One region of the Sulfurospirillum sp. 1612 genome, then DNA from elsewhere that is predicted to be linked to it. Evidence: riboswitches for the same ligand, from Rfam matches in the RefSeq annotation. Region 1 holds a riboswitch; each other region holds the start of a gene.
What was found. Region 1 has a riboswitch for thiamine pyrophosphate ahead of thiS (sulfur carrier protein ThiS). Riboswitches for the same ligand answer to the same signal wherever they lie in the genome.

Region 2: linked by a shared signal. The riboswitch ahead of thiD (bifunctional hydroxymethylpyrimidine kinase/phosphomethylpyrimidine kinase) and the one ahead of thiS (sulfur carrier protein ThiS) in region 1 are both predicted to bind thiamine pyrophosphate.
Region 3: linked by a shared signal. The riboswitch ahead of thiB (thiamine ABC transporter substrate binding subunit) and the one ahead of thiS (sulfur carrier protein ThiS) in region 1 are both predicted to bind thiamine pyrophosphate.

What each region holds. Positions count from the first base shown of each region.
Region 1 covers NZ_CP140614.1:2,000,967-2,007,255, forward strand. The annotation lists gene SFB89_RS09995 (chloride channel protein) at 1-262, opposite strand, end outside; gene ciaB (invasion protein CiaB) at 358-2,211, opposite strand; gene SFB89_RS10005 (hypothetical protein) at 2,330-3,457, shown strand; TPP riboswitch at 3,535-3,634, shown strand; gene thiS (sulfur carrier protein ThiS) at 3,706-3,903, shown strand; gene SFB89_RS10015 (thiazole synthase) at 3,904-4,686, shown strand; gene thiH (2-iminoacetate synthase ThiH) at 4,683-5,783, shown strand; gene thiE (thiamine phosphate synthase) at 5,785-6,289, shown strand, end outside.
Region 2 covers NZ_CP140614.1:164,773-171,061, reverse strand. The annotation lists gene thiM (hydroxyethylthiazole kinase) at 1-444, opposite strand, end outside; gene cytX (putative hydroxymethylpyrimidine transporter CytX) at 423-1,634, opposite strand; gene thiD (bifunctional hydroxymethylpyrimidine kinase/phosphomethylpyrimidine kinase) at 1,640-2,434, opposite strand; TPP riboswitch at 2,491-2,600, opposite strand; gene SFB89_RS00870 (DNA-3-methyladenine glycosylase I) at 2,712-3,275, shown strand; gene SFB89_RS00865 (bacteriohemerythrin) at 3,280-6,289, opposite strand, start outside.
Region 3 covers NZ_CP140614.1:1,897,297-1,903,585, reverse strand. The annotation lists gene SFB89_RS09450 (ABC transporter permease subunit) at 1-778, opposite strand, end outside; gene thiB (thiamine ABC transporter substrate binding subunit) at 790-1,797, opposite strand; TPP riboswitch at 1,796-1,912, opposite strand; gene SFB89_RS09440 (helix-hairpin-helix domain-containing protein) at 2,038-4,137, shown strand; gene SFB89_RS09435 (Nramp family divalent metal transporter) at 4,155-5,414, shown strand; gene SFB89_RS09430 (VF530 family protein) at 5,460-5,672, shown strand; gene SFB89_RS09425 (NnrS family protein) at 5,659-6,289, opposite strand, start outside.

The DNA of each region.
Region 1 (6,289 bases):
CGGCTTCAATGACCTTTTCGGTACCATGTCCTTGCGCATTGGGCGCAAATGTTTTGATGACAAAAACGGTCAGCGGCAGGGCAAAAGGAAGGATAAAATAGTAATGAAACGGCAAGAGCCCTCTACTATTGACAGAATACTCAAGTATCCATAAAAAGAGTGCCATAAGGGCACCAATAATCACGCCCATGACAGATGACAAGAGTAGCCACTTAGTGACACTGAGAAATATTACGGTTTGTTCGACGACATGTTTTTTCACAAGAATTTCTTAAGAATTTATTTTATAAAATCATACACTATTTTATCTTATAATTCGTTTCAATAAACCGATAAAAATCTTTTTTAATAAAAATTTTATATCCAATTACTTTTTTGTGACGTTTCATCAATTTCACGACCGATACTTTTGTGTAAATTCCAGTAATAATCCACAAAACTTTTCACTTTTGCATCCTGTGGCACATAGTATGAATTTTCTTTATAAGCAAAATTATCAAGAAATGCTTTGGCATCTTTTTTAGCCAAATAATGCGCTGCCAGTTTCTCATAATGTTCTAAGTACCATGCTTTAAGTGATTCATAAGTTTCATCATTCATATGAATGTGCAATGTTGCATCAAAATCCAAAACACCACTATCAAAAAGTGCTTTAAGATGGATGAGCCCTTCACAATAATAAGGCTCGACTTCACCACTTGTTTTCCACGCTATCAAACTCACTGCGCGTTTAATCAATTCTATAAAAATGTGCTTTTTGATTTTTGGATTTTCATTCATAAAAAAGGCGACTAATCCTCCGGTTGTCGCTTTAAACTCTTCGATATTTTTAAAAACGCCACTGTGGTTCATGATCATTTCAGTGTCACTGTCTAACCAGAGGATATGTCCATATTCATGTCCGATAGTACTAACCTGATACACTTCATGCCATAGTGCTTCTTCTCTAAAGATTAGTGCGCGTTCTTGGTTCAAAAACTCATCACCAAAGACGATTTTATTGATCTTCAAAAAAGGTTTAGCCCGTTGTGCATCAAGGACATTGTCTGCAAAAGCAAAGATTTTTTTGCCCGCTTCTTTGCTCACATCTTCATCATTTGGCACGACTTGAGCAGAAAACAGTCCGTTGAATTCAGACGCATAATAAAAAGCAGGACGACCGATATACAACTGCACTCTGTTAAGATTTTTTTCGGTTCGCTCCAAAACATGTTCATATCCTTTGCCTATCTTATGAAACAAACTTTCATACATCGCGACCATAGCATCATAAACTTTATTGGCACCGAGATTTTTTGGATTTGAAAGTCTGACATCCCACTCCAATGCCACCGCTTTTCTAAAATGGTCCTCATAATATTCCAAAGGATGACCTAATTGTATCGGCGAGGTGATTTTCATCCATGCGCGATCGACGGCTTTCCAATCGGTCAACAATTTGGTTCGATCCTTCTGGGCAAAGGCATCTTTTAATGCAGTAAGATAGTCGATATATTCTGTTTTTTGATGAGTATCTTCATCTTCAAGCATCATGAGTGCTTGGATGAGTGTTTCGAGTTGATGCACCACTGTTTGCACATCTTCTTTAAAATATTGTGCATACGTCAAGACTTCATACCCCTCACCTTTAGGACTCAAGACAGAATAGGCACGATCACTAATGGCTCCAGTCTCATCAATTTCCAAGAGATTATTCTCAGATAAATACTTCAGCGCATCATCGCCAAAACGAGATTCAAGTTGAGGATTGATGGTATCAATGATATGAGCATTCCAATCAAATTGCCACAAACTAAGCGTCACCCCTACATCATGAAACCCTCGTAGAAGGGTTCGATAAAATGGATTAAAAAGCTGCTCGTCTTCGATGACCTCCAAAAGCTTCTCATGACGCTTCATGTGAAAATTTTTGGTCCAAAGATACGCGAGTGCCCGTTTGGTATCGCGCGCTTTTTTAGTGATGTCTTGCTGTTGTAAGACTTGATTTAATTGCTCATCTCTCAGACTAATCAAACGGCTCAATAAAGCCAAAGTGTTCTCCTTGGTATGGGCCAAATCACACTCATCTAAAAATTCATCAATATAAATTTTCACGGCATCATTAACATAGCCCTCTTCTTCTACTAATTTATATAAAGTTCCTAATTCTTTTTGGTTTTGACTCACAAGTTCGTATAATCGAGATAAATCTTTTGTAAATTTTTCACGCATGGTTGCTATCCTTGAAATTAATTGTATAATTATATCAAGTAAGTTATAATTAGTCCTTAGTGGTAAGAATATCCCTGATAGATTAAAATATCACAGAATGTAGAATGGATTACAAAATATGCAAAAAGATACCATCGTCAATGATTACATTATCCGAGCCATCATCGAAGCAAATCTCCAATCTGCCAAAGAAAATCACGCGACGTTCTCTTTGGTAAAATTCTCCTATACTATTGATTTGGAGGATACTTATGGGTTCAAAGATTTCATCGCTTTTATCCACAAAAATACAAATTTTAGTCCTATTTTGTATCAAGGTCATGATACGTTTTTGATTTTTCTAAAAGATACGAAGATTCTCGATGCAAAAACACTCATACGCGAACTCAACCGCAAAATCAAACAAATCTTTCGCTTTGAAATCCAGCAAGTCGGTATCACCTCAAGCGATCCGCTTGATACTTACAAAAAACTGATGGACCGCGTGGATAAATACTTTGTTATGGCAAAATTTTCTAACACAAAAAATATCTTTTACGGTACCGCAGATTTTGATTTTCACCATTCGGACAATCCGATACAAGCCTTGCAAAATATCTTTAAAAAATCCAATAAAATCACGTTGAACAATATCTACAAGGGCATTCCTATCAACGAAGATGTTGATATTAGTGGATTTAGTAATGGCATTTTACAAGTTCGTATTCCCCGCTCTATGCTTTCTTTTTACAAAAAAGAGCACTTTACATTTATCCGTCATGATCTCATCCCTGATGTGATTAAAGCAGATATTTTAACGGTGGATGATTTCAAGCTCGTCCTCATCTTAGGAAATCTCAAATATTCTTCTACATCTCCCGTGGAGCGCAAAAGTGCCCGAATTCATCCTGCACAAAAAATACATGCTATTTTGTCATGGAAAAAGAAAAAGATTTTATCTGGACACATCATAAACATTTCTGAAAATGCCACGTCACTCGAAGTACCCGAAGGTGATTTGGATGAAAAATTTGATAAAAATCTGCTGCATAAAGCACTGCACATCCAATTTCAATTTGTCAATAAAAAAAACTTTCTCTCCCTGATTGATATCACCGCTTATATTTTTAGTATCCAAGATAATATCATTGTCTTAAATCTTCTTCCAACTGCGGATGAAATCGAGAGAATCCGTCATTATATCGAGGTCCAACAGACCAAACTTCTCACCGATCTCAAAGTGGAATTAGCACAAAAAAAATCCTAACCCCACCCCTTATCATGATACTTTCAAACCCCGTTCTAAGCTCGATATAAGAGTAAAGATGCAAAAATTACAAAATTAGAATGTGCTAGGGGTGCATTTTGCTGAGAAGAGCTAAGGCTCTAACCCTTGAACCTGAATTTGGATAATACCAGCGTAGGAAAGCGACACTTTACACAAAAATGCCACCGTATCTCTCTGCAATGCCAACCTCCAAGATTCAGGAACCCAACAAACTAAGGAACATGATTATGGAGCTGACACTCAATAACCACACCATACAAACAGAACACACCAACGTGAACGATTTGATTGCTTCATTAAATCTTGAGAATCCCAACGTCGTCGTGGAGCTAAACCTTAAGATTTTAAAAAGAGTCAATTGGGAGCAAACCTTACTACATCCGGGAGATCGTGTAGAAATTATAACCTTTATGGGAGGGGGATAGATGCGGGACATACTAAAAATAGGAGACAAAGAATTCTCAAACCGATTGCTGTGCGGAACCGGAAAATTTAGAGATAAAAATGATATCAAAAAGATGCTAGCCCAAAGTGGCTCACAAATCATCACCATCGCACTCAGAAGAGTGAATCTTGATAATCCACAGGACAATATCCTCAATTATATTCCTAAAAATATCACCTTGCTTCCCAATACATCAGGAGCAAGAAATGCTGAAGAAGCGGTAAGAATCGCCAATATTGCTAGAGAATTTGGCTGTGGTAATTTTGTAAAAATCGAGATTATTCATGAGAGTAAATACTTGATGCCAGACAACGAAGAGACCATCAAAGCGACTAAAATACTCGCCAAAGATGGATTTGTCGTCTTACCTTATATCAACCCCGATTTGGTCACGTGCAAAAAACTTGAAGATGCCGGTGCGAGCACAGTCATGCCTCTGGGTGCTCCGATTGGCTCAAACCGTGGGCTAGAGACGCAGAGTCTGATTGAACTCATTATCGAAAATAGTAATCTTCCCGTCATCGTCGATGCCGGTATCGGGATGCCTTCACACGCCGCACATGCCATGGAGATGGGAGCGGATGGAGTTTTAGTCAATACCGCAATCGCCACAGCAGAAGACCCCATGATGGCAGGGCATGCATTTTCACTCGCCGTGCAAGCAGGCAGGATGGCCCATTTGGCAAAACTCGCCAAAAAAAGTAAATATGCCCAAGCCTCTTCTCCTCTGACAGGGTTTTTACACCAAGAGCGTCAATCATGAGTTTTTTAGCACAATTAAAAGCGTATGAAGAATTTGATTTTAAGGATTATTTTGACCATGTCACTGATACTATGATTTTTGAATCCATCGAGAAAAAAACGCTCGATTGGTATGATTTTTTAAATCTCCTATCCCCAAGAGCCAAACAACATTTAGAAGCTCTCGCTAGACGTGCGCATGAGGTGACGGTGCAACACTTTGGGTATACCATCAGCTTATACCTTCCCATTTACGTATCCAACTACTGCAGTAGCCATTGTCTTTATTGTGGCTTTAGCAAACAAAATCGCATCAAAAGAAACAAACTCAGCTTAGAAGAGGTTGAAATCGAAGCGCAAGAAATTGCCAAAACGGGTATCAAACATATCTTGTTTTTGACCGGTGAATCTAAAAAAATCACCCCGCTTAGCTACCTCATCGATGTTGCTAAAATATTAAGACGTCATTTTGCACAAGTAGCCATCGAAGTGGCACCCATGGATGAAAAGGAGTACCATCAACTCTTTGAAGCTGGCGTCGATGCGCTCACGGTTTATCAAGAAGTTTATGATAAAACCATCTACCAACAGGTGCATATTAGTGGAGAAAAAACAAACTACCAATACCGCCTCGATGCACCTGAACGTGGTGCAAAAGCAGGATTTAGAAACATCAATATCGGGCCGCTTTTTGGTTTGGGTGAGATTCTTCCTGAAGCTTTTTTTGGTGGACTTCATGCCAAATATCTCAGTGACAAGTACTTAGAGTGTGAAGTGGGACTCTCCTTGCCACGCATCAATGAAGCCGAAGGGGGATTTCAACCTCTTAGCCTCTTAGATGATACAACGTTTGTGCAGATTATGTGTGCGTATCGTCTCTTTTTACCACGTGCTGATATCAATATCTCAACAAGAGAAACCGCAGAATTTAGAGATAATTTACTCAAAATTTGTGCGACAAAATTCTCAGCAGGCTCCAAAACCGAAGTCGGCGGCTACACAAAAGCCAAAACCGAACCACAGTTTGAAATTAGTGATGCAAGAGACACGACGCACGTCATCGAGCGCATCCAAAGCATGGGCTATGAGCCCGTGTATAAAAATTGGGAAGGAATATAACATGATAAAAATATACAGAATCTTAGATGCCAATGTCAATCGTGCAGCAGAGGGAATTCGTGTGGTCGAGGATATTTGTCGGTTTCATTTTGAAGATGAAAATCTTACCAAAAAACTGCGCGATATCCGTCACAAAATCCGAAAAAATCTCTCAAGCGTCGATACGCATCTGTTGAAGTATCGCGACGCTGATCATGATATCGGCAAAGGCATCTCCACCGCTAGCAAAATTGACAAAAAAGCCTCCATCGCACAGAGTATCTTTGCCAACTTTAAACGTGCACTTGAAGCCATCCGTGTCATCGAAGAGATCCTAAAAACCACAGAAGATATGTATCACATCGGCAAAAGTTATGAAGCCTTGCGTTATGAGCTTTATTACTTAGAAAAAGAGTTGATGGAACGCCATCAAAAAAGAGTGTTACCTGAGGGAATTTATGGTATTACCTTCTCAAAATTTTCAAATGGCAGAAGCAATATTGAAATCGTACGCGATATGATAGATT
Region 2 (6,289 bases), 540 kb from region 1:
TTTCTCATCTTCCAAAGAGTCCACCCCTGCGCTTTTGGCTTCTAGCCCTGCGATGGTTTTGATCTCAGCCATATTGCCTCGAATCACACTAAATTTGACATTTTGCATCAATTTTTCTACGGATTTAAACCGAAACGCAGTAGCACCAATACCCACCGGGTCTAAGATCACGGGGATATTTTTGGCATTAGCAGCCCGTCCGGCTACAATCATAGACTCCAATACACGGGTATTGCTAGTACCGATATTTAACACTAATGCCCCACAAAAGCTCACCATCTCGGCCACTTCTTGCACCTCATCGGCCATCACGGGACTCGCACCAATAGCCAAAACGACATTAGCACAATCATTCACCGTCACATAATTGGTGATATGATAGATGAGCGGTTTTTCTCTTTTGATTTTCTCTAATGCTTGATTTATTTCTGTTCTAATATCCATGTTTTTATTCCTTTTTTAGTTATCACAAACAATAACGCCGTGGCTAACATCGTCGGTAATGTCGCTCCAATTAAGAGGTCTAATGTTATAAACTGATAATATAAATAAACCCCAATAGCCCAAATTATCAATGCCCCAATATGTAGGTTAAGGTTTTCGTCAATACGCTCTTTTTTGAAAAAGAAATAATCGCTCAATAAGATTGCAAAAAGTGGCGCAAACACTGAACCAATCGCATAAAGAAAGTTTTCATACTCTTCAATCGGTGCGACGATGGCAATCACCAAACCAATCAACCCCATCACAAAAGCAACGGTTCGCTCACTGAACTTTGGAAACACATTTAAAAAGGTTACCCCCGCAGAATAGGCATCCAAAAATGTGGTCGTGACCGTCGATAAGAGGACAATACACAAGGCAAAAAATCCCAGATGCATCGCACTCATCATCACCGTCACATCACCATCTTTGGAGTAAATCGCCACGGCTAAACCGATGGTATACATCAAAGAACTGCCCAGAAAATACCCAAAGAAACTCCCCAAAAGTCCCGTGCTTTTTTTCTGTGAAAATCGGGTGTAATCGGCGATTAACGGGAGCCAAGAGAGCGGCATGATGACACTGAGTTCTAACGCTGAGCCAAAACTCATCTTGCCACTATTAGCACTTTGAAAGACGCTACTTTCTCTAAAAACAACAAAACAAAGTAGCAAGGTCAAAGCAAAAAGTAACACAACAGCAATGACGTTGAGTTTTTTAAAGCCCTCTTTCCCTAACAGAATCCATAAAAGAATCAAAATGCCAATCAATAAAGACCAGCTTAGGATATTATCAAAGCCAAAAAGGCTTTTTCCTAGCTCATTGGCCGCGCGTCCTCCTGAGATAATCATCACCGCCGTCCAGCCGATGAGTTGCAAAACATTAAAAAGTGAAAAAAGATATGAGCCATATTTTCCAAATGAAATACGCGTACTCATCATCGCAGGCAACTTACTGTTAGCCCCAATCACCCCTCCTAAAATCAGCACAATCCCACCGATGAGATGTCCCAATAAAATCGCTTTTAATCCATCGATAAAGCCCAAAGGCGCCAAAAATCCACCGGTAAATATCTCTGCCAATGAAATCGCTGCGCCAAACCATAGCGCAAAAAGTTGGAAGCCACTTAGCCTCATCGTATCTTGATTCATATATTCTACTCCTGATTGTGATAAAAATTATAAAAATGATGCACCGGTCCCACACCCTGACCAATCGCAAAGCCTTGTTTAATCGCTTCTGTGATGTATTTTTTGGCGGCATCCACCGCATCACGCACATTCATCCCTTGTGCCAAATTGGCTGCAATGGCAGATGAGAGCGTGCATCCGGTACCATGGGTATTGATCGTATCAATGCGCTCTTTTGTTAAACAAAACACGTGGGAGCCATCAAACAACACATCGGTAGCATCTTCGATGTGATGCCCTCCTTTGATCAGTACATAAGAAGAGCCAAAAGCATGGAGCTCTTTGGCCGCATCCATCATATCTTCTAATGTTTTTATTTTATGATTGAGCATCACTTCAGCTTCGAGGATATTGGGCGTGATGATGGTTGCCATGGGAACCAACAGCTCAATCAATGCTTTTTTGGCATCACTTTGAAGCAGGTCAAATCCGCTTTTTGAAATCATGACCGGATCCACAACAAGTGGCGGAAGGGAGTATTTTTGAAGTGTTGTGGCGATTACCTCAATCGTCTCGGGACGGGAGACCATACCGATTTTGAGACCATCGACGCGAATATCATCAAAAATGGCTTCAATCTGTTTGGCAATAGTAGAGGGGGAGATATCTTGCACATCAAAGACCCCTTGGGTATTTTGAGCGGTCACCGCAGTAATCACACTCATCCCAAAGGTACCGTGCGCACTAAATGTTTTTAAATCCGCTTGAATTCCCGCGCCTCCGCTACTATCGGAACCTGCGATGGTTAGACAATGTTTCATAATCTTCCTTATAGTAAAAGATTAGTGAAAAGAGAGAAAAGAGATGGTGAAAGTATGGTGTGTCAATTTGGCTTTCCTACGCTGGCATTACCCAGATCAGGTGAAAGGGTCAAAGAATCACTATTCTTTATCTCAGCCGGTTTTCCCGGCACTCCTAGCACTAATTTTATAGTGTCCGATTATACAATGATTTCTACTTATTTTCAAGCCTATCATTCTCAACGCTCTTATGTTATCATGATAGATTATTTATATTTTTCCAAAAGAAAGGAATCTGATGCACCAACAACGCTGTAGCTGGGTCAAGCTTAATGAGCCTCTTTATGTGGAGTATCATGATAAAGAGTGGGGCAAACCGCTTCATGATGATCGTGCGCTTTTTGAACTCTTTTGTCTGGAAACCCAAAGTGCGGGTCTTAGCTGGCTCATGATACTCAAACGACGCGAAGGATACCGTGAGGCATTTGAAGGGTTTGAATTGGAAAACGTAGCACAATATGGAGAAAAAGATGTCGTTCGGATTCTTGAGAGCGGTCAGGTTATCAAACACAGAGCGAAGATTGAATCCATCATTGACAATGCCAAAGGTTTTTTGAAAATCAAAAAGGAATACGGCTCACTGGATCGTTATTTTTGGAATTATGTAGGAGGTCGCGCCATCATCAATCATCATCATGATGCCAAAGAGGCCTTAACCCAATCCAAAATTTCAGATGCTATGACCAAAGATCTCAAAAAACGCGGTTTTAAATTTGTCGGCTCGGTGACCCTTTATGCCTTTATGCAAGCATGTGGCATGGTGAATGATCATGAGATAGGATGCTGGTGCCACTTGGCATAAATTTTCAAACCAAACTCTCAATAAACTCTTCTAACGCATCATCCAATTCACGACTGCATTGATCAATGTACTCAAGCTTCTTTGGAATATTTTTTAAAGTGTGAGAGTGAAATTTGTGAATGATATCATGCACCTCATCATGAATACGATTGTGAATCTCTTGGATTTTTTGCACGTGTGGATTATCATGATATTGTGCGATGCCTTGATTATAAAGCCAGGTACCAAAATCACATTCAGCATGATTTAAAACCGGCATCTGTTGATGTGGCACACTCAAATAATTTTTGATACTTGAAATCCAAGATCGATGTTCCATCGCCGCTTGTATCAAGGGAATATGTTCAGGAGACAATGCATGGCTCTTTTCCCACCGAATATCAGGTTTCCATGTCTCCCTCCATTGAGCGATTTCATCTGCAGGCATCGGATGGGCAATGATATAGCCTTGTGCTCTGTCACATCCCATACGCAACAGCATGACACCATGCTCAATACTCTCAACGCCCTCAGCAATAATCTCCTTGTGAAACGCTTTAGCAAGTCCCAAGATACCATTTAAAATCACAAAATTATCGGTATCTTCTAGCATATCACAAACAAAAGTTTGATCGATTTTGAGCTCTTTGACCGGCAATCTTTTGAGATAGGTCAAAGAGGAATATCCCGTCCCAAAGTCATCTAAAGAAAATGAAATACCAAGTTTTTGACACGCTTGCATCACCTCAATGACATGAATAATATCTTCAAGTGCATTGGTTTCTCGAATTTCTAAAGAGATAGCATTATGAGCAAGAGGATGAGAAGAGAGGAGCATCTCTAGCTCTTTTACAATATCATGATTTTGAAATTGCAAGGCATCGATATTGACGCTCACATTCATAAATATTCCCTGTTTTTTCCATATTTCAATCTGTTGCATGGCCGTTTCTAATACCCATGACCCAAGAGTTATGGATAGAGGATGTCCTTCCATGACCGGCAAAAAGTGACAAGGAGCCAAGAGCCCTCTTTGAGGATGGTTCCACCGAATCAATGCCTCAACACCCAAAACCTCACCACTTCGCATATTGACTTTAGGTTGATAATACAACACAAACTCCCCTTGAGATAAAGCTGTTTTGATCTCTTCTATCTGTTCGTTGTTCGTACGTATTTTTTCATCTTTGATTAAATCAAAAATATGGTAGCGGTTTTTTCCGGAAATTTTAGCTTGATACATTGCATGATCGGCTTGTCGCAACAGTTGATCAGCATCTATCTTATCACCCGCATCAAAAAAAGTCACCCCCAAACTCGCCGAAACATTGAGTTCTGTATTTTTAATAATAATTTTTTTTGAACTTGCTTGTAATAATCGCTCCAAAAGAGGAATGCTATCGCTATGATTTTTAAGATCAGGCAAAATGACGACAAACTCATCGCCGCCCAATCGTGCAATCGTATCCATCTTGCGAAGCGTTTTTTGCAACCGTTGTGCCATGGCACTCAAAAACAAATCCCCACTTTCATGACCGTATTGGTCGTTGATATATTTAAATCCGTCCAAATCCAAATAGACCACAGCGAGTGAATTTTGGTGTCGGTCCGCTTGCGCTAAGGCGTGATTCAAACGATCAGATAACAATACACGATTGGGGAGCTTTGTCAGCGTATCATAATGCGCGATATATTCCAAATGCTGCTGCTGGGCATGACGCTCTGTGATATCAGTACTCAAACCGATAATTCCAATGTGTCCATTTTCATCCAAGACTTTGACTTTTGTGATTTCAAGCAGTCGTTTTTTACCATCTTTCATGGGAAGCGTTTCAATAGAACTGTGCGCTTTTTTATCACATAAAAGAACCTCTTTATCGGAATTTAGACAACCTGAGCTTACCTCTTTTGGGAACAATGAAGTATAGTGCTCTGCATTTAGAAATTCTTCTTCTGAAATCCCGGTGATATCACAATAGGTCTTGTTAACAAATTTGACCTTACCATCTATATCTGTCATCCAAATACCCAAAGGAGCATTGTCCAAAATCGCTTCTAACATGATGCGCTCATGAGAGAGTTTCATCTCAATATCACGTCGTTCATGCACATTGCTCAAAAGTCGGCCAAAAAGCGTCAATAACTCAATATCATCTTGTTTGAGTTTATACTCTTTTTTTGAGGAATCAAATCCGATAAAACCCTTGCACACCCCTCCTTGCAACAAAGGAATCGCAATCAAACGATTGATACCAATAGAGGAGAGATTGTCCAAACAGAGATAATCGCCACAGTGATGTGATGTTTTGAACCTAAGGAGGATATCCTCTAAAACAGGATTGAGCGTATCCATCGCTTTGTCATCCACATGCCAACGGTACGTATTTGAAAACAGATCGGTTTTAGGGTCATAATCATAAATATAAGCGCGATTGACACCCACAAATGCGGCCATCTTTTCAAGGGCATCTTGAATCGTAACCTCTAATTTTTCTAAGGGAATATTGATAAATGATGCGGAAAGTTCTAAAAGAAGTTTGCGATATTTATCTTGATAGGCGACTTTTTCTTCATACGATTTGTGAATTTTCAACTCATGCAACAGATGAATCGTATTGGTCGATAGCGTACTGTAAATCGATAAAATAATGTTGATTAAAACGCGGCTCGAACCGCTCATCTGCTCTTTGGCATAATGTTTGGCTTCGGTGAGATTTAATCCCTTCATGATACCCGAAACCACATGAGCCATATATCGGTCCACATCCAAAATGTGTACCGCCAACCAATTGGTCAAAAAGCTCAGTGCTTCATCTGCTAAGAGGTCGAGTGATTTGTCCTGTTGTTCTATCTGAAAGGATTTTACTTTTTCAACAAAATCAGCATGTCCGGCGTGATGTTGTTGCTTTAAGAGATCATTGGGAATATAAGTATTCCAGATTTCTTCTTCTGTTGCAAAGTGATATAAAGTATAAGCAACCAATTCATCAAAAATTTTACTGAGGTCTTCTATCTTTGTGCTATAGGCTACTTGC
Region 3 (6,289 bases), 100 kb from region 1:
TGACCAAAAAAAACGTGATACTAAGCTGAATGAGTGCTAATTTCAAGGCCATCGGTATATCAAAATCGATTCGTATGGCTTCATAGATAGAGACTTCAAGCGTGTTATATGCAGGAGACCCACCCAATACTAAAACGATAGCAAATGAGGTAAAACAGAGTAGAAATATGGTTGAGGCGATACTCTTGAGTGAATTTTTTATCGCAGGAAATTCTATGAGTACAAATCGTGTCAAAACAGAAAAACCAAGACTTTTGGATAGTTTGTACCGCTCTTTTGGAATGGATTCAAACACATGCAAGATGCTCCTTGCGGCAAAGGAAGCATTGAGATAAACGTGAGCGACTAAAATACCACTGAGCCCATAAACAAAATTACCCAAGGAAGTATCAAAAAGGGACAAGAGTGCTCTATTGACCCAGCCATTATTGCCCAGAATTGAAATGATGCCAAATACAACGATGAGCGTGGGTAAGACCAAAGAAGAAGAGAGGAGTGCAATCAGAAGATTTCTGCCAAAAAATGCATTTTGATGGGCTAATGACCAGGCTAACAAGGTGCCGATTATAAGCGATAAAAGTGTGGATAAAAAGGCTTGAAAAATCGTAAATTCGATAAGATGGATGATGCGGTGATTGAGAAAATTAAAGGAAAATTCTATCTGATTGGTGTGCAAAAAAAGGATATAAAAGATACTCAATGCCAACAATAAAAAACTCAAAGCTATGATGCTACCAGGAAGAATAGCGGCGCGAAATCTCCAGATATTTTTAATCACAAAACAGATCTTTATAAGGCATTGAGCCATTCATCAAGATAGTGTTTTTTATTGGTCTCTATCTCTTTGTCATCGAGTAGGAGCATGTGCGTGGGTATGTACAAAGATTCAAATCCTTTAGGCAAGCCTTGTTTGGTTTTGATGACGGGATAGGCCCAGTTGGTTGTGGGGATAATATTGGCAAAAGTCTCACTGAGGGTAAACGCCAAAAACTTTTTTGCCAACGCTTTATGCGGCGATGATTTTAGTAAGGCAGAGACTTCGATTTGCGCATAATGCCCGTTTTTAAAAGGGGCGGCTTTATAGTTTGATTTGTGCTCTTCGATGATGTGATAAGCCGGAGAGGTCGTGTAGGACAATACCATCGCCGCTTCGCCTTTTAAAAAGAGGCCATAAGCCTCAGACCAACTTTTGGTGATGGTGAGAATGTGTGGTGATAATTGCCTCCAATAATCACCCGCTTTATCACCATAGACCGCCTTAATCCAGAGCAAAAGTCCCAAGCCTGGCGTGGATGATCTTGGGTCTTCGATGATGATTTTAAAATCTTTTGGCATTTTTAAGAGGGCATCAAAAGAGTGCGGGACCTTGTGGGTTTTATGGGCATCATAGACAAAAGAAAAATAGCTATAATCAAAGGGCAAAAAGATGGTATCATGCCATGCAATCGGAAGAGAGAGTGCGGAAGTATCGATACCATGTTCCATAAAGAGATGCGTTTTTCTAGCGATATTGGCAGAACTTTTGTCCAATCCCATCAAGATATCGGCTTTGGTATTTTTGCCCTCAAGTTGGATTTTGCGCAAGGCACTAATCGCACTGGATGTGGTGACAAACTTTAAATTACAATGATACTTTTTCTCAAAAGCCGCTTTGATTTTAGGCCCAGGCCCCCAAGAAGCAGCAAAGGAAGCATAAGCATATACTACCAAAGTGGGTTTTTCGCTTTGTGCTTGAAGCAAAGTGGTGAGCAAGAGGATGCAAAAGATGTATCGCCATGATGTGGATTTGTTTTTCATAATTATTTTACCTTTTTCCTACGCCCGCATTATCGGGATCAGGTTCATTCGATTCTAAAATAGAATGTGTTGGGTTTTATCTCAGCCATTATTGTGGGCACCCCATAAACAATACTAATGACTTGAATTATACAAACTTAGATTAAATTGCAACTTAATTTTCTCTCTATCATGATATGATTTTTATGGTTGAAATGATATGATTAGAACATGAAAAATATTCCAATAAAGAGATCATGAATGAGCAGATTAATCGCACATCTGGTGCAAAAGACAACGCTATCAAAACAGCAAATAGAAAATATTTTGAAATTATTACAAGATGGGGCTACGATTCCCTTTATCGCACGCTACCGAAAAGAGATGAGTGGTGGGGCGAGTGATGAAGTGTTGCGTGAGTTTGAGACGTTGTATCTTAGCAGCAAAAGATTATTAGAAAAAAAAGAAGAAATCACCCGACTGATTCAAGAGCGCGCCACTTTGAGTGATGCGATACGAAAACGCATTGAAGCGGCGGATAATCTGAGAGTCTTAGAGGATATTTATCGCCCCTTTAAAGAGAACAAAACATCACGTGGGGGTATGGCGATTGCTAGTGGTTTAGAGCCATTGGCGCAGCAACTCCAAAGCGGAAGGCATAGTATTGCAGCACTTCGTCAGCTGGCTCAGAATTTTTTAAATGAGACCATTACCTCGATTGATGCCGCTATCAAAGGAGCCCAAGATATTTTAGCCCAACGCTATGCAGAAGATTCTAACAACCGAGAGGCGCTTCGAGCGAGTATGCTTCGCTCTGGGATTATGGAGATTAAAAAAACAAAAAACTTTCAAGAAAAGGGTCTCTTTAAAAACTTTATAGATAAAAAAGAAAAGATATCCTACATACCATCGCATCGTTATTTGGCTATCATGAGAGGAGTTCATGAAAAAGAGTTGAGTGTTAAAATATCCATTGCCCTAGAGCGGGTAGAAGCAGACATCAAAAGACACACCATCCCCCACAATGCGGCAGATTCCAAGGCGCTTCTTTTTGACGCGTATTTAGATGGTTTTAAACGATTGCTTTTTCCTTCTATTGAGCGTGAAGTTCATGCGATTTTAAAAGAGCGAGCCGATGAAGCGGCTGTCACGGTTTTTGGTAAAAATTTAGCACAGCTTCTGCTCACGCCACCGGTGACAAAGCGTGTGATATTAGGGGTGGATCCTGCCTTTGTGAGTGGCTGTAAACTGGCTGTTATCGATGAAAACGGTAATTATTTAGAACATGTGGTGATTTATCCAACCGCACCCAAAAATGATTATGAAAACTCTAAAAAAACCGTAGCAAAACTCACAGAAAAATATCATATTAGGGCGGTGGCCATTGGAAATGGAACGGCCTCAAGAGAAACGCAAGAGTTCTTTGCCAAGCTCAATCGTGATGGTATCAAACTCGACTATACGGTTGTCTCAGAAGCGGGAGCGTCAATCTATTCTGCTTCAAAATTGGCACAAGATGAATATCCTATGCTAGATGTGACGATACGAGGCGCCATCTCCATCGCCCAACGGTTGCGAGACCCGATGGCTACTTTTGTGAAAATTGATCCCAAATCATTGGGAATTGGACAATATCAACATGATGTCAATCAAAAATTATTAGAAAAAAAACTTCGTGATATCACTACCGATCTTGTCAATCGCGTAGGGGTGGATATCAACTCAGCATCCCTCTCTTTGCTCTCTTATGTCGCAGGTATTGGGCCGAGTATTGCGGCAAATATCATAAAATATCGCAATGAAAATGGTAATTTTCGTACCAAATCAGATTTACTTAAAGTCAAAGGCTTGGGGCAAAAGGCCTACGAACAAGCGGCCGGATTTATCCGCATCAAAGAGGGTGAGAATCCATTTGACAATAGTGGCATTCATCCTGAGAGTTATACTATTGCCCAAAAACTTGAACCGATGGATTTGGACTCTATCAATCTCAATGCGTGTGCATCCACGTTGGGTGTTGGCGTGTTGACACTCAAAGATATTATTTTTGAACTGAAAAAACCGGGTTTTGATCCACGAAGTACATTACCGGCTATCCCTTTTAAAAATGATGTTACTGACATCACCATGATAAAAGAGGGCAGTGTGGTCTCAGGAATCGTGCGCAATATCACTGATTTTGGTGCTTTTGTAGATATTGGATTAAAACATGATGGGATGATTCACATCTCAAAGATGCGTGAAAAAAGAATATCCCATCCTCTGGAAGTCTTAGCCCTCAACCAATATTTGCCACAAATCACAGTCGTATCGGTTGATTATGAGACGGGAAAAGTAGGTTTGAGTCTTATTGAATCGTAATAATCATTGGAGGTATCATGAGGATTAAATCATTTTTTACACCCAATCCTGAGCATAAAAAGAAATATGGCTTGAGTGAAATCTTTCAATACCTAGGTCCCGGTTTGCTGGTGACTGTTGGCTTTATTGACCCAGGAAATTGGGCTTCAAATATAGCAGCGGGTTCGATGTTTGGATACACACTATTGTGGATGGTGACGCTCTCTACGGTGATGTTGATTTTGTTACAGCATAATGTGGCTCAGCTTGGTATTGTCACCGGAGATTGCTTGGCAGAATCTGCGATGAAACATCTCAATATTCATGTTGCGAGGTTGATTCTCTTAAGTGCATTGCTAGCGATTATCTCGACCGGATTGGCTGAAATACTCGGTGGTGCGATTGCATTACAGATGCTTTTTAATATTCCCATTGTCATCGGTGCGGTGATGATTTTGGCCGTAGTGCTGGTATTATTATTTACCAATACTTACAATAGGTTAGAAAAATTGATTATCGGATTTGTCTCAATTATTGGGTTTTCTTTTTTATATGAGATGAGTATCGTCACGATTGATTGGCCCGAAGCGCTCAAAAGTTGGGTGAGTATTAGCATTCCCGATGGCTCGATGATTATCGTCATGGCCGTACTGGGTGCTGTGGTGATGCCGCATAATCTTTTTTTGCATTCTGAGGTGATTCAAAGCAGACAATGGAACAAAGAAGATGCGACGATTATGAAAAAGCAATTAAAATATGAATTTACCGATACCTTTGTCTCCATGCTCATCGGCTGGGCCATCAATAGTGCGATGATTATTCTCGCTGCTGCTGCTTTTTTTGATAAGAAGATTGTCGTCAATGAATTAGAACAAGCCCAACACTTATTGAGTCCGATGCTAGGCTCCCAAGCCGCACTTGTTTTTGCTGTGGCGTTGTTATTGGCGGGGATTGCATCAACAATTACCGCAGGAATCGCAGGAGGGACGGTCTATGCGGGTGCTTTTAGAGAGCCTTATAATATTCGAGATATTCATACTAAAGTGGGCGTTGCTGGGGTGTTGATTTTTGCGACATTAATCATATTTTTGATTTCAAATCCCTTTAAAGGATTGATTTATTCCCAGATGATACTCAGTATTCAATTACCGATTACTGTTTTTTTACAAATTTATTTGACATCATCACAAAAAGTGATGGGTGTGTATAAAAATTCAAAATTAATGCAATTTTTATTGGTCAGCATTGGTGTGATTTTAACCATTCTCAATATTTTATTGTTTATCAGTTTTTTTTAAACACTGAGCATATCCTTATCAATCAAAATCAGCTATAATACGGGCATGAATAAACAACCCAATAACCCAATGCATAACATCACACTCGAACATATTGTGACATATTTATATGAATATTATGGCTGGGAAGAACTCGGCCGACGCATCAATATCAAATGTTTTAATATCGACCCATCGGTCAAATCGAGCTTAAAATTTTTAAGAAGAACGCCTTGGGCGAGAGAAAAAGTAGAAAAACTCTACCTTAAGACCATTTGACGATATGTTTGGTTTTGCTCCCAAAGAGTAAGATACGCCCATATCTGCCACCCCAAAAGATAAATAAAACAAGCCACGCACTAAAAGAGATGTCAAACAAAAAATTCATGTCCCATCCAAAGGCGATATTGACGCTATAGAGTGCTCTTGCAAGTACGAGAAATTGTGTAAAATAAAAGAGAAAAATAGCCATTTTATCAGCATGAATGACTTGCCCGGAGTGTCCATAGATGACGCGCGTCCCAAATCCGATTAAAATCGTAGTGAGAAATCCAAGTGCCAATAGGTGTACCCCTAAAAAATAAAATGATCGCTGCCAAAGTAACTCAGCAGAGAAACTAAGGGCTGAGAATAAAAAAGAAAAAGGAAACCAAAAGAGAGCAAGATGTAAAATCCACAAGATAGCAGGAGACCTAAGGGGATGCAGCCTCCAGCGTAAAAATTCGCGAAGCAGATAAACAAAAAGTGCAAAATCGACAAAAATTTCTGCTATTGTAAACTCAAATATCCGAAAAATACTCATCATGATAAACAAAAGAAACGTGATGGCGACAAAGTTTTTGTTTTTGGCGGCAGTTGATTGTGAAAAGGCCGGAACCATGCGTTGGGCGACACTA